Regions from separate parts of the Pseudarthrobacter sp. MDT1-22 genome, predicted to be linked through region 1. Evidence: predicted binding sites of a transcription regulator. Region 1 holds the regulator's gene; the other holds the start of a gene.

Region 1 (8,591 bases):
CCTGCGAAGGCGCAGTGCTGCTCGTTGACGCGGCGCAGGGCATTGAGGCGCAGACCCTCGCGAACCTGTACCTGGCGATGGAAAACAACCTCACCATCATCCCCGTGCTGAACAAGATCGACCTCCCGGCAGCCCAGCCTGAGAAGTACGCGGCGGAACTGGCCAGCCTGATCGGCGGCGACCCCGACGACGTGCTCCGCGTCTCCGGCAAGACCGGCATGGGCGTCGAGGTCCTGCTGGACAAGATCGTCCGCGATCTGCCGGCCCCCGTGGGGGACCCGAACGCCCCCGCGCGCGCCATGATCTTCGACTCGGTCTACGACACGTACCGCGGTGTGGTTACCTACGTCCGTGTGGTTGACGGCATGCTCCACCCCCGTGAACGCATCCAGATGATGTCCACCCGGGCCACCCACGAACTCCTCGAGATCGGAGTGAGCTCCCCGGAGCCCACCCCCTCCAAGGGTCTTGGGGTTGGCGAAGTGGGCTACCTCATCACCGGTGTGAAGGACGTCCGCCTGTCCAAGGTCGGCGACACCGTCACCAACCTTGCCAAGCCTGCCACAGTCTCCCTTCCCGGCTATGCCGATGCCAAGCCGATGGTCTTCTCCGGCCTGTACCCGCTGGACGGCACGGACTACCCGGTGCTCCGCGATGCGCTGGAGAAGCTGATGCTCAACGACGCCGCACTGGTGTACGAGCCCGAAACGTCGGCCGCGCTCGGCTTCGGCTTCCGCGTCGGCTTCCTCGGCCTGCTCCACCTGGAAATCACCAGGGAGCGGCTTGAACGCGAATACAATCTCGACCTGATCTCCACCGCCCCCAACGTGGAGTATGAAGTGACGCTGGAGGACAAGAAGGTGGTCCATGTGACCAACCCCAGCGAATACCCTTCCGGCAAGATCGCAGAGGTCCGCGAGCCGATGGTGGCTGCCACCATCCTGGCGCCGAATGAGTTTGTGGGCGCCATCATGGAGCTCTGCCAAAGCCGCCGAGGCGTTATTGGCGGCATGGACTACCTGTCCGAGGACAGGGTCGAAATCCGCTACCGGCTGCCACTCGCTGAGATCGTGTTCGATTTCTTTGACATCCTCAAATCCAAGACCCGGGGCTACGGCTCGCTGGACTGGAAAGCCGACGGCGAGCAGGTGGCCGACCTGGTCAAGGTGGACATCATGCTCCAAGGCGAACAGGTGGATGCCTTCTCCGCCATCACGCACCGCGAGAAGGCCTATGCCTACGGTGTAATGATGACCGGAAAACTGCGCGAGCTCATTCCCCGCCAGCAGTTCGAAGTGCCCATCCAGGCTGCCATCGGCTCCAGGATCATCGCCCGGGAAAGCATCCGCGCCATCCGCAAGGACGTTCTGGCCAAGTGCTACGGCGGCGACATTTCCCGTAAGCGCAAACTGCTGGAGAAGCAGAAGGAAGGCAAAAAGCGCATGAAGATGGTGGGCCGCGTTGAGGTCCCCCAGGAAGCCTTCATCGCTGCGCTGACCACCGACGAGTCCAAGGACAAGGCCAAGAAGTAGTGATGACAGTGGCCGGCAACACCGGAGGCCCCTGCAATGCCTAGCATTCTTCCGCTCGGTGACCCCGCGCCGTCGGACGGTCTGCTGCCCGCCCAGGCAGTGGCCGGTGCGGCGGACCAGGCCTTCGGGCTGTACGTGCACATCCCGTTCTGCGCTGTTCGTTGCGGATACTGCGACTTCAACACCTACACGGCCACCGAGCTGGGCGGCGGGGCGTCACAGGACGCCTACGCCACCACGGCCGTGTCCGAAGTCGACTTTGCCGCCACGGTCCTGCGGAACTCGGGTCTCCCGGACCGGCCGCTGAGCACAGTCTTCTTCGGCGGCGGCACCCCCACGCTGCTCCCGGCGGAAGACCTAGCGCGGATCCTGACGGCCGCCGTCGGGCACTGGGGCCTGGAACCCGGCGCCGAAGTGACTACCGAAGCAAACCCGGACTCGGTCACCCCTGCATCCCTTCAGGTCCTGGCCGATGCCGGTTTCACCCGGGTTTCCTTTGGCATGCAGTCTGCCGTTCCCCATGTACTGAAGGTCCTGGACCGCACGCACACGCCCAGCCGCGTGCCGCAGGTGGTGCAGTGGGCGCGCGATGCCGGACTGGCCGTGAGCCTGGACCTGATCTACGGGACGCCGGGGGAGTCCCTGGAGGACTGGCGGTTCTCCCTGGAGACGGCCCTGTCCTACGAGCCAGACCACATCAGTGCCTACGCGCTGATCGTTGAGGACGGCACCAAGCTGGCGGCCCAGATCCGCCGTGGTGAAGTCCCGGGAATCGACGACGACGACCACGCCGACAAATACGAACTCGCCGACCAGCTGATCGGCGCTGCTGGCCTTAGCTGGTATGAGGTCAGCAACTGGTCCCGGACGCCGGAGCAGGCATGCCGGCACAACCTCGCGTACTGGCGCGGGGACGACTGGTGGGGCATCGGGCCAGGTGCACATTCACACGTCGGCGGGGTGCGGTGGTGGAACGTCAAGCACCCCACGGCCTACGCCGGACGGCTCGCTCAGGGCCTGTCGCCGGCCGCCGGGCGGGAAACGCTGGACGCCGAAACCCGCGACGTTGAGCGCGTGATGCTTGAGGCCCGGCTCGTGTCGGGGCTGGCAACGTCAACGCTGGGCGACCACGGCCGTCACGCCGTGGCCGGGCTCATTGCCGACGGCCTGGTGGAGCCACCGGCTGCCTTCCACGGCACGCTGGTATTGACCCTGAAGGGCCGCCTGCTGGCCGACGCCGTGGTCCGAAGGATCCTGCCAGGCTGACCTGCCGGACAAGCTGGTGGGCCCACGCCCGCAGGGTTCCCTGGAGGAGGTTTAGGGTGACGGTGGGGACTACTTGATCCAGCGCAGGTTGTACTGGTAACGGTGGGGCTGGCCCTTGTTGACATGGATACCTGCGGCCACGGAGAAGCAGGTCAGGGCAATCCAGATCAGGGTGGCGATGACGGCGAAGATGTTTCCCACCACCGGAATGAACACCAGGAGATTGGCCACCAGCGCCGCGATGGTGGGCGGCAGGCTGAAGTTCAGCGCTTCCTTGGATTCCTGGGCGGTAAACGGCCCGCGCTCACGGAAAATCAGGTAGATCAGCAGTGACGGAACACAGCCGAGGATCCCGCCGAAGTGTGCCAGTGTGGCCCACTGGCGGTCTTCGCTGGCCGTCAGGGGCAGCGCGTTAGCCGGAACGCCCTGGTACTCGGAACGGCCCTGGCCGCCGTGGTCGTCCCGGTGCTCGCGTGCGTTTTGTGCCACGGTTTTCTTCCTTCGAAAGTGCAATGGTGCTGGGTTGGAGAATGCCGGAGTGAAGCAACGGCAGCCTCCGCAGTACCAAGAATACTGGTTCAGCCACCAAATGCTGCCGCCAGGAGCCGGATCCGGTGTCAGGGCACCGTCAGGAAGTCGATGACTTCCTCCACTCTCCCGAGGAGTGATGCTTCCAGGTCCGCGTAGCTGCGGACAGCGCCCAGCAGCTTTTGCCAGCCAAGCCCGATGTCTTCCTTGGTGGAGTGCGGCCAGCCGAACGCTGCCAGGATTCCGGTCTTCCAGTCCTGCCCGCGCGGCACCACCGGCCATTGCTCGATGCCCAGTACAGCGGGCCGGATGGCCTGCCACACGTCAACGTAAGGGTGCCCGACGATCAGGACATTCCCCACCGCGCCGGGGGAGGCCATCACGGCAGCCGCGATGCGCCACTCCTTCGAGTCCGGCACCAGGTGGTCCACCAGGACCCCCAGCCGCCGCCCTGGACCGGGACCGAATGCGGCCACCGCCCCTGCCAGGTCATCAATGCCATGCAAAGGCTCGACGACGATGCCCTCTACGCGGAGATCGTCACCCCAGACTTTTTCCACGAGTTCGGCGTCGTGCTTTCCCTCCACCCAGATTCTGCTGGCTTTGGCCACCTGGGCGCGCTGGCCGGCCACGCGGAACGAGCCGGACGCCGTCCGGCCGGCGGCCACGGGGGCGGCCTGCCTGGGCGCCGGGGGAACGAGCCGGATGGGCTGCCCCTCCAGGAGGAACCCGAAGCCCAGCCGGAAGGACCGGGACTTGCCGCGCCGGTCTTCGAGGGCCACGACATGCATGCCCCCGGACTTCTCCACCCGGGTCACCGCTCCCACCCAGCCTGACTGGGCGTCTTCGAGAACCATGCCACGTTCCACGGGGACCTCGGGGAGTTCGCTTCTCACAGGCGCGGTGATCTCCTGCGGACCCCAGTTCTGGTACTGCATGGATTGATTCCGCCTTGCCGCTAGATCCTGGCCCGGAATTTCGCCCGGAGCGGTACCAATGCTAACAACGGGGTGACTCATATTAGACTGTTAGCACTTAGGCATGTCGAGTGCTAACCCTGCAGTGACCACGGATGGAGGTGGAATATGAGCGAGCCGCGCAAACTCGAAGTACTGCGCGCCATCGTGGAGGACTATGTGCACTCCCGCGAGCCAGTAGGTTCAAAAGCGCTCGTGGAACGCCACCACCTCGGCGTGTCCAGTGCCACCATCCGCAACGACATGGCGGCCTTGGAAGACGACGGCCTGATCACGGCCCCGCACACCAGCGCCGGACGGATCCCCACAGACAAAGGCTATCGGCTGTTTGTGGACCAGATTTCAGCGGTAAAGCCGCTTTCCCATGCGGAACGGCGTGCAATCCAGTCGCTGCTGGAGGGCGCCGACGATCTGGACGACGTCCTTGACAGGACCGTCAGGATGCTGTCGCAGCTGACCAACCAGGTCGCCGTAGTGCAGTATCCGCATCTGAGCCGCGCCACCATCCGCCACATCGAATTCGTCCTGCTCGCGCCCCGGCAGGTCCTGGTGGTCCTCATCGCCACCACCGGCAAGGTCGAGCAGCGCGTGATCGACATCGGCCAGGACCTCGGCGACGACGCCATCGCCGCGCTGCGGTCACACTTCCTCGGATCACTCGCGGGCATCTCGCTGAGCCGGCTGACCCCCTCGCTGCCGGGAGTCGTTTTGTCCGTCAGCCCGGGCCAACGCGCGGCGGCCCAGGCCTTGGCCCACGGGCTGGAAACGCTCGCCCACAGCAGCCGGGAGGAACGCATGGTCATGGCCGGAACGGCGAACCTCGCCCGCTCCAATGTGGATTTTCCGCTCAGTATCGGGCCGGTCCTGGAAGCGCTCGAGGAGCAGGTTGTCCTGCTGCGCCTCCTGAGCGACATGGCGCAGGATCCGAGGGGCGTGGCAGTCAGCATCGGGCGTGAAAACCCGTACGACGGGCTCGCGGAAGCCTCCGTGGTGGCCACGGGCTACGGACCAGACAGCACTGCCAAGATCGGTGTGCTCGGCCCTACGCGGATGGACTATCCCACCACCATGGCCGCCGTCAGGGCAGTAGCCCGTTACCTTTCAAGAATTCTGGGTCCGTAACAGCACCGCGGTCCAGGCACGAAGAGCAGTGCCGGCAGCCCGGCTGCCGGCAGTACAACAAGGAAGAGATACGAACTTTGAGCAGCCACTACGACGTCCTCGGAGTCTCGCCGGAAGCCACCGGGGAAGAGATCAAGAAGGCCTACCGCAAGCTGGCCCGCACTCTTCACCCGGACGTAAACCCCGGGGACGATGCATCGGACCGCTTCAAGGCCGTGACCCATGCCTACGAGGTACTTTCGGACCCGCAGAAGCGCCGGATCTATGACACCACCGGCAATGAGAACGGCACCGACAACGGGTTCGGCGGCGGCGGATACTCCGGCCAGGGCTTCGCGTTCCAGGACATCTTCGACACGTTCTTCGGGGCCGGCGGCACCTCCGGCCCCGCGTCCCGGGTCCGCCGCGGCCAGGACGCGCTGATCAGTGTACGGATCGAACTCCGCGATGCCGTGTTCGGCGTCAACCGGAAACTCGAAGTGGACACAGCCGTCACCTGCCCCACCTGCAACGGGTCATGCTGCCGCGAAGGCAGCCACCCTGTGCGCTGCGATATCTGCGGCGGCAGCGGCCAGGTCCAGCGGGCGGTTCGCTCCATCCTGGGCCAGGTCATGACGGCGGCCCCGTGTGGCAGCTGCGAAGGCTTCGGGACGGTCATCAAGGACCCCTGCAACGAATGCAGCGGCCAAGGCCGCATCCGCAGCCGGCGGTCGCTCACCATCAAGGTGCCGGCCGGTGTTGCCACAGGCACCCGGATCCAGCTCTCCGGGCAGGGCGAAGCAGGCCCGGCCGGCGGACCGTCCGGGGACCTGTACGTGGAACTCCGGGTCAACAACGACGCCACCTACGCGCGCGACGGTGACGACCTGCACGCAACGCTGCACATCCCGATGACTGCCGCCGCCCTGGGCACCGAGCTGTCACTGGAAACCTTTGACGGGCTGCAGGAAATCGACGTCAAGGCAGGGACGCAGTCCGGAGAGATCATCACGCTCCGTGGACTCGGCGTGACGCACCTGCGCGGTTACGGCCGCGGGGACCTGATGGTCCATCTGCAGGTGGAGACGCCGGCCAAGCTCGATGCCGCGCAGGAGGATCTCCTGCGGCAGCTGGCGAAGCTGCGGGGCGAGCAGTTCACGGAAGGCAAGCTGGCTGCCAGCGGCGGCGTCTTTGCCAAGCTGCGGGACCGGTTCGGTAACCTGTAACGGTGAGCAATCCCGTTTTCTTCAGCGGTGCCGGGTCGCTGGACGAGCTGGTGCCCGGTGCCCGTTTTGTCCTTCAAGGGCCGGAGGCACGCCACGCCGTGACCGTAAAACGGCTATCTCCCGGAGAAGCAGTGGACATTGCCGACGGCGCCGGAAAGCGGCTGACAGGAACTGTTGTCTCGGCGTCGCCCGCGGAGCTCACCGTGGAATGCTCCGCCCTCGTGGTGGAGGACCGGCCCGATATCCGGCTGGTGCTGGTGCAGGCCCTGGCCAAGGGGGACCGCGATGAAATGGCCGTGGAAACGGCAACCGAACTCGGGATCGATGCCGTAGTTCCCTGGCAGTCCGAGCGATCAATTGTCCGCTGGAAGGGTGAGCGCGCGGCCAAGGCCCACGCAAAATGGCAGTCCGTGGTCACTGCCGCCGCCAAGCAGGCACGCCGCGCCTGGATCCCCGAGGTGCGCGCCGCCGTCGAAACGCCAGGCCTTGGGGCGGCCGTGGCGGCAGCGGATCTGGCCGTAATCCTGCACGAAGACGCGGTCCGGCCGCTCCGGTCTGTCCTGGAAGCATGGCAGGGCAACCAGGCTGGCGCCGGACCCCTGGAAATTCTGCTCATCGTTGGCCCGGAAGGCGGAATCAGTCCTCGCGAAGTCACCCGGCTTTGCGACGCCGGCGCCGTGACGGCGCTCCTGGGACACCACGTCCTGAGGTCATCCACGGCCGGACCGGCAGCGGTTGTTCTGGCGAGCGATGTACTGGGACGCTGGACAGCCCCGGTATCCTGAGGCCGCCTGCTGCGCATGCTGCTACCGGACGTTGAAGTTCCGCGTATCCACATTCAGCTCCTGGCTGGTGCCGGCCGCATCCACCTGCGAAACGCGGAGCTCGTAACTCCCGGCGGACAGGCTAAGGGCAAGCGTAAACACTCCGGACTGGGCCGCTTCCGCAGCTGCAGTGGTCTCCCCGGTGAGGTAGGGCGTCTTGTTCCCGTTCGCTTCGGCCCGCAGGATCTGCCAGCGGAGCTTACCGCCCGGAACGGTGCTGCGGCCGGTGATCTTGACGCTTCCGCCGGCCAGGTCCATCCCTTCCTGCGGATCGATGATCCACACGGGCGCCACCATTCCGGCAGCTCGGGACATGGGGGCGCCAAGCTGGACGTGGTCGAAGGCAACGTAGTCGGTGTGGCTATCCACCAGGATCCTGACCTGGATCTGCTGGCCGGAATCGATCAGGCCGGAACTCGCAGCCGCTGCCGTAGCGGTAAAGACCAGCTGCTGAATGGCGCGGCCGGCCATGTCGGCGTCGAGATTGCTGTTAAAGGCATCCTCCGAGACGTCGACGGTAATGACGTTCTTGCCGGAGATGGACGAGGCGAGTTTCTCGGGATCCTGCCAAGGCGTGAAGAAATCCGGGTCCAGCGGCTTCTCGGACATCATGGCCCGCAGGGCGCGGGTCACTGGATTCTCCTGCTCCGGCACGTCCCGGAACTCCCGGTATAGGAACACGTTGCTGTTGCTTCGGCCAATCCAGTAGACCGGTGCCTTATTCGAGGACTGTGTAGTTTCCAGGGGCGCACTGGTGGAAGGTGCTCCGGGGGAGCCGGTGGCGGCAGCACTGGAGTTTGCCGTCAGGTTGGGCTCAGGGCTGGGTTCCGCGATACAACCGGTGAGAAGGAGGAATGCTGGCAGCAGGCCCAGGAAACGTTGCGGACGAAAACGCGGCGCGACGCGTTTGGAAGTGAGGGGGGTAGCTGTTTCCGGCATTCTCGTGGCCCTGTCCTTCCTGGCGGTGAAATGGTGAGGCCTGGGCCTCGGGAGCCGGTCCCCCCGACGGCCTTGATTTCCAGCATCGCATAGCCAGCCCCGCCAAAAGGACCGAATACGGGCGGGCGGCGCAACTGCAACGGGAACGATATGAGCCCGATATGAAGTTGATACCTAATGACGCCGACCGTCCCGCAG
Region 2 (6,429 bases), on a different contig from region 1:
GTACAAGGAGGACGTGATGGCCCTCGTGGATGAGCTGGATCCTTCCGCTAAAGCCATCGATTCGGTCAACACAATCGTGAACACTGATGGGCATCTGAAGGCCTACAACACCGACTACACCGCCATCGAGCAGCTCCTCGCAAGCAACGCCGTGCCCACGGACTACTCGGTGCTGGTCCAGGGCGCCGGCGGCATGGCCAAGGCCACCGTCGCTGCCCTGCGGGACGCCGGCTTCACGGACGTCACCGTCATCGCCCGGAACAAAGACACCGGCAGGGCGCTCGCAGAGCAGTACGGGTTCCAGTGGCGGGCAACGCTCGACGGCGGCACGGCAGACCTGATCATCAACGTCACCCCCATCGGTATGGCAGGGGGCCCGGAACTGGACTCGCTGTCCTACCCGGAAGATGCGATCGCCGCAGCCAAAGTGGTGTTCGACGTCGTGGCGCTGCCCGCGGAGACGCCGCTGATCAAGGCGGCCCGCGGCGCCGGGAAACAGGTCATCACCGGCGCCGAAGTGGCCACCATCCAGGCGCTCGAGCAGTTTGTGCTCTACACCGGTGTCCGGCCCACCGATGAGCAGGTCCGGGCGGCAGAGGATTTCATGCGCGCCCAGTAGGACGCGCCCACTAGGACAACGTTTGGACAGGTTCCACCGAGATGGCCACCCGGTCCTCCCCAATGCGGGTCAGGACCAGGGTGGCTGTTTTTTGTCCGGCCTTTTTCCCGGCCACCTTGCTTCCGGCGAACAGCTGCTTGCGCAGTTCCTCCGGGGTTACCGAGGTGCCGCGCTTTTTGATGTCCAGCACCGTGATGCCGTTCTCCTTCACCCAGGCCTTGAGCGCCTTGACGTTGTACGGCATCACTTCCAGGACCTTGTAGGCGCGGGCGAACGGCGTGTCCACCAGCTCCGGAGCGCAGATGTAGGCGATGTGCTCGTCCAGCAGGTGCCCGCCCAGTTGAAGCGCGACGTCGGCCACCAGGCCGGCGCGGATCACCGCGCCATCGGGCTCATACAGGTAGCCCGCTGCCGGACCCACCGGCGCGGCGGGACCGCCGTCGAAGTCTTCGGCGCTGGTCAGCTCGGCGGCACCCTGCGGGCCGAGCAGCAGCGCCGCACGGCGGATTCCGGGCCGGCGCACGGAGTTGAACCACAGGGCCACTTCGGTGACGTCGCCGCCCACCGATACCCACTGCGCTTCGCAGCCGGCGGGAACTGACTCGTGCGGCATGCCGGGGCCCATTTTGACGCCAACGGCGCGCCCGGTGGCGGCGAGCGATTCCACAAAGGACAGCGGCGGTGAAAACGCCTCAGGATCCCATATCCGTTTGGTACCCGAGGTGGAAGTGACACGGCGTGCGGGATCCAGCCAGACGCCGTCGACCCCGTCCAACGGGACGGTGGTGGCGTCGGAGTGCACCACGGTGGCGTTGGGGAAGGGGATCAGGTTGACCGTGGCGCAGGCGGCCGTGGTTTCGTCCATTTCCACGGCCGTGACCGTGATGTCCATCGAAGCCAGGGCCAGGGAGTCTGCGGCAAGGCCGCAGCCGAGATCGGCCACGTGGCGGACACCGGCCTGCGCAAACCGCTCGGCATGCCTGGCGGCCACCGTGAGACGCGTGGCCTGTTCCAGCCCGGCCTGCGTGAAGAGCATGCTCCGGGCGAACTCGCCGAACTTCAGCTCCGCCTTGGTGCGCAGCCGGGACTGGGTGAGGACGGCGGAGACCAGTGCAGGGGAGTGCCCGGCCTTGCGGAGGGCCGCGTTGAGCTCCAAGGACTTGTCCTCGCGGTACGGGCCCAGGGACGCCAGGAGCTCCCAGCCTTCGCTCGTGAGCAGTGGGGCGATCTGGTCCTGCGGTGCTTGAGCCATGGGTTCAAGCCTAGTGGAGGTAGCCCGGCGGCCAGTTCCCGCTAGGGTTAAAGGCATGGAAGACAGCGCAGGCACCCAGCCGTCCGGACTACCCCAAGAAAGAGAGCCGGACCTGGTGAAGTTTGCCCGCCCCGCGCTGATTGCAGGATCCGCAGTGGCCGTGGTCTGCGTCGCGCTGCTGGTAATCATCCTCCTCCTGGACACGTTCAACGCCACCGTCTACTCCGTGGGCGGCAAGAACATCCAGGATGCCACGGACGAGGCACAGGAGATCCGCGGCCTCTACGCCGGGGCGCGCATAGGCGGCATCATCCTGCTGGTGGTCTCGCTGCTGGCTGCCGTGGGCGGCGCCGTGGTGATGTACCTGCGGCGGGGCGCCGTTGAGGAAGGGGACGACGGCGACGAGGACGTCGATCTCGAAGACCTCACCGGCCGGTAACAGCTGTTCGCCAGCGACATAATTCTGGCACTCGCCTTGACCGAGTGCTAACCAATACATAGAGTCATCATTAGCACTCTCCCTAGGAGGGTGCTAACACATGAAGAGCTGCCAGCCAGGCTGCTGCCGGCACCGCGACGACGGTTTGCCAGCCACGGCGAAGCAGCTCAACTGTCCATGAATTTGCTGACGTAGAAGGAGAGGTCCGAGTGTCGGTCTCTATTAAGCCTCTTGAGGATCGTATTGTTGTCCGCCCGCTCGAAGCCGAGCAGACCACGGCTTCCGGCCTGGTTATCCCGGACTCCGCACAGGAGAAGCCGCAGGAAGGCGAAGTTGTTGCAGTAGGCCCCGGCCGCTTTGACGACAACGGCAACCGCGTTCCGATCGATGTTGCCGTTGGCGACGTTGTTATCTACTCCAAGTACGGCGGAACTGAAGTCAAGACCGGTGGCACCGAGTACCTCGTGCTCTCCGCCCGCGACGTTCTGGCGATCGTCGTAAAGTAACTCTTTGGATCCCCGTACTGCTGTTCCGTCCCTGACCGAACAACAGTGCGGGGTTCTGTCTTTGAAAGGACAAAACCATGGCAAAGCAGCTTGCGTTTAACGACGCTGCACGCCGGTCGCTTGAAGCCGGCATCGATAAGCTCGCCAACACTGTCAAGGTGACGCTCGGCCCCCGCGGCCGCAACGTTGTCCTCGACAAAAAGTGGGGGGCACCCACCATCACCAATGACGGCGTCACCATCGCCCGCGAAATTGAGCTTGATGACCCGTATGAAAACCTTGGCGCGCAGCTGGCCAAGGAAGTAGCCACGAAGACCAACGATGTTGCCGGCGACGGCACCACCACGGCCACCGTGCTCGCCCAGGCCCTGGTCAAGGAAGGCCTGCGCAACGTTGCGGCGGGCGCCGCTCCGGGCCAGATTAAGCGTGGCATCGAGGTTTCCGTAGAAGCCATTGCAGCCCGCCTGCTCGAGAACGCACGCCCGGTTGAAGGCACGCAGGTTGCCAGCGTGGCAGCAATCTCGGCCCAGAGCGACGAAATCGGCGAGCTCCTCGCCGAGGCATTCGGCAAGGTCGGCAAGGATGGTGTGATCACCATCGAGGAGTCCTCCACCACGCAGACCGAGCTGGTCCTCACCGAGGGCATGCAGTTCGACAAGGGCTACCTGTCCCCGTACTTCGTGACCGACTCCGAACGCCAGGAAGCCGTCCTCGAAGACGCCCTTATCCTGATCAACCAGGGCAAGATCTCCTCCGTGCAGGACTTCCTGCCGCTGCTGGAGAAGGCGCTGCAGAGCTCCAAGCCGCTCTTCATCATTGCGGAAGACGTTGAGGGCGAGGCCCTGTCCACGCTGATCGTCAACCGCATCCGCGGCACGCTGAACGTTGTTGCCGTCAAGGCTCCGGGCTTCGGCGACCGCCGCAAGGCCATGCTGCAGGACATCGCCACCCTCACCGGTGCGCAGGTCATCTCCGCGGAACTGGGCCTCAGCCTGGATTCGGTTGGCCTTGAGGTGCTGGGTACTGCCCGCCGCATCACGGTCACCAAGGACAACACCACCATCGTTGACGGCGCCGGTTCCGCAGAAGACGTCGCAGCCCGGGTTTCCCAGCTGCGCGCCGAGCTGACCCGCACCGACTCCGACTGGGACCGCGAAAAGCTCCAGGAGCGCCTGGCCAAGCTGGCCGGCGGCATCGGTGTCATCAAGGTCGGCGCAGCCACCGAAGTTGAGCTGAAGGAAAAGAAGCACCGCATCGAAGATGCAGTGTCCTCCACCCGCGCCGCCCTCGAAGAGGGCATCGTGGCCGGTGGCGGTTCCGCGCTGATCCACGCACTGAAGGCCCTCGACGAGGACCCTGCAGTCAAGGCACTCGAAGGCGACGCCGCCGCTGCTGTGGGCATCGTCCGCCGCGCGCTGGTCCAGCCGCTTCGCTGGATCGCCCAGAACGCCGGTTTCGACGGCTACGTTGTCACCGCCAAGGTTGCCGAGCTCGAAACCAACAACGGCTTCAACGCCAAGACGGGCGAGTACGAGGACTTGATCGCCGCCGGTGTCATCGACCCGGTCAAGGTCACCCGTGCAGCCCTGCGCAACGCGGCATCCATCGCTGCGCTGGTTCTCACCACCGAGACCCTCGTAGTGGAGAAGCCCGCTAACGAAGACGAGCACGCAGGCCACAGCCACTAATCCCCACAGTCTCCCTCACCTCGCTTCGCTCGGTCAGGGAACCCTGACGGCGTGGGCCCACTCACCGTCTCCGCACAAGAACCGGTCCAGCTTCGGCTGGGCCGGTTTTTTGTGCCACAAACCACTCGCGGCCCGCTTTTCCCGCCTACGCGCCCGGCGTCGGCGGGCGTGGCAGACTGATGCCATGCTGCTAGACGAGCTCGTGAAAACCACGGATGCCGTCGCGTCGACCCGCTCCCGACTCGCGAAGATCGACGCACTGGCCGACCTGCTGCGCCGGCTCGAGCCCGTGGACATCGCGGCCGCCGTCGGCTTGCTCATCGCCAAGCCGCGGCAGGGCCGTGTTGGGATCGGCTGGCGCGGTATGACAGCAGCCATGGGGGAGCCGGCCGCCGAACCGAGCCTGACCGTCGCCGACCTCGACGCTGCGCTGGACCGGCTGCTTGTCACCGCAGGCGCTGGATCAGCCGCGGAGCGCGCCGCGACCCTCCGGATGCTCACAGCGGCAGCCACCGAGCGCGAGCAGGCCTTCATCGCCGGCGTGCTGCTCGGCGAACTGCGAACCGGCGCGCTCGAGGGGGTGCTGACGGATGCCGTTGCCCGCGCCGCCGACCGGCCCGTCGACGCCGTACGCCGCGCGGCGATGCTCTCCGGCGATCTCGGCGGGACCGCCCTGCTTGCGATCACGGGAACGGCGGCCGAGCTCGACGCCGTCGGCCTCGTCGTCGGCCGTCCCGTGCAGCCCATGCTCGCCGCAACCGCGGCCAGTGCCAGCGTGGCGCTGGAGGTGACGGGGGAAGCATCCGTGGAATACAAGCTCGACGGAGCGCGCATCCAGGTGCATCGCGTCGGCGACGAAGTTCGCATCTACACCCGCACCCTGGCCGACGTGACCCACCGGCTGCCCGAGGTGGTGGAGGTGGTGCGAGGGCTGCCGGTGCGCGATGTGATCCTCGACGGCGAGACCCTCGCCCTCGACGAGGCCGGCGGCCCGCGACCGTTCCAGGAGACCATGTCGCGGTTCGGGGCGGATGCGGCGCGCGCCACGGTGCTGCATCCCTGGTTCTTCGACGTGTTGCACATCGACGGGCGCGACCTGCTCGACGAACCGCTGGCGACGCGCCTCGGCGTGCTGGAGCGCATCGCCCCTGAGCACCGGATCCCGGGGGAGATCACGGCGGACGCGGCCGTTGCCGAGAGAGTGTCGCGTGATGCGCTCGCCGCGGGCCACGAGGGCGTGGTGGTGAAGGCGGTCGGATCGGCCTACGCGGCCGGGCGGCGTGGCTCCAACTGGATCAAGGTGAAGCCGGTGCTCACGTACGACCTGGTGGTGCTCGCCTGCGAGTGGGGGTCAGGCCGGCGGACAGGGCTGCTGTCGAACCTGCACCTCGGAGCCCTCGACCCGGCCGGCGAGTTCGGCGAACCCGGCGGCTACGTGATGGTGGGCAAGACATTCAAGGGCCTAACCGACGCGATGCTGCGCTGGCAGACCGAGATCTTCCAGGAGCTCGAGGTGCGGCGCACGGCGGGCACAGTCTGGATCGAGCCAGTCACCGTGGTCGAGGTCGCGATCGATGGCGTGCAGCGTTCCTCGCGCTATCCGGGCGGAATCGCGCTGCGATTCGCACGCGTCAAGCGCTACCGCGACGATAAGACGGCGGCGGAGGCCGACACCATTCAGACGCTGCGCGCGCTGCTGCGTTCGTAGTTGTGCCGCTTCTCCACCGGGCGTACCGTGGCGCTTAAGTACCGCCGCACCCAGCGTGCGCGGGCCAACAGGTTGGGCGGTTGGTGTCCGAAAGGGGCCAGATGTCAGCTGAAACAGGCATTGACCAGGGCAGGTCAGCCTTCCAGAAACATCGCTGGACCGAGGCATATCAGACTTTCCGTGAAGCCGATAAGCGTGGCGGGTTGCCGGCTGCCGA

Evidence for each region. Region 1 encodes HrcA, which represses chaperone genes, less so after heat shock. Its sites were predicted from a motif close to TTNGCACTCGNNNNNNNCGAGTGCNAA; they were not measured.
Region 2: a site for HrcA is predicted at 2,335-2,361, ahead of groES (co-chaperone GroES). Genes of this name have one in related genera too.

The regions. Positions count from the first base shown of each region.
Region 1 is NZ_JBTNDK010000002.1:53,765-62,355, forward strand. Features, by position in the region: gene lepA (translation elongation factor 4) at 1-1,532, shown strand, start outside; gene hemW (radical SAM family heme chaperone HemW) at 1,569-2,798, shown strand; gene ACX80M_RS02145 (DUF4870 domain-containing protein) at 2,868-3,287, opposite strand; gene ACX80M_RS02150 (DUF3097 domain-containing protein) at 3,416-4,264, opposite strand; gene hrcA (heat-inducible transcriptional repressor HrcA) at 4,412-5,425, shown strand; gene dnaJ (molecular chaperone DnaJ) at 5,503-6,630, shown strand; gene ACX80M_RS02165 (16S rRNA (uracil(1498)-N(3))-methyltransferase) at 6,633-7,415, shown strand; gene ACX80M_RS02170 (GerMN domain-containing protein) at 7,437-8,393, opposite strand.
Region 2 is NZ_JBTNDK010000001.1:347,996-354,424, forward strand. Features, by position in the region: gene ACX80M_RS01735 (shikimate 5-dehydrogenase) at 1-619, shown strand, start outside; gene ACX80M_RS01740 (class I SAM-dependent methyltransferase) at 630-1,871, opposite strand; gene ACX80M_RS01745 (hypothetical protein) at 1,927-2,310, shown strand; gene groES (co-chaperone GroES) at 2,520-2,816, shown strand; gene groL (chaperonin GroEL) at 2,894-4,504, shown strand; gene ACX80M_RS01760 (ATP-dependent DNA ligase) at 4,689-6,212, shown strand; gene ACX80M_RS01765 (LuxR C-terminal-related transcriptional regulator) at 6,314-6,429, shown strand, end outside.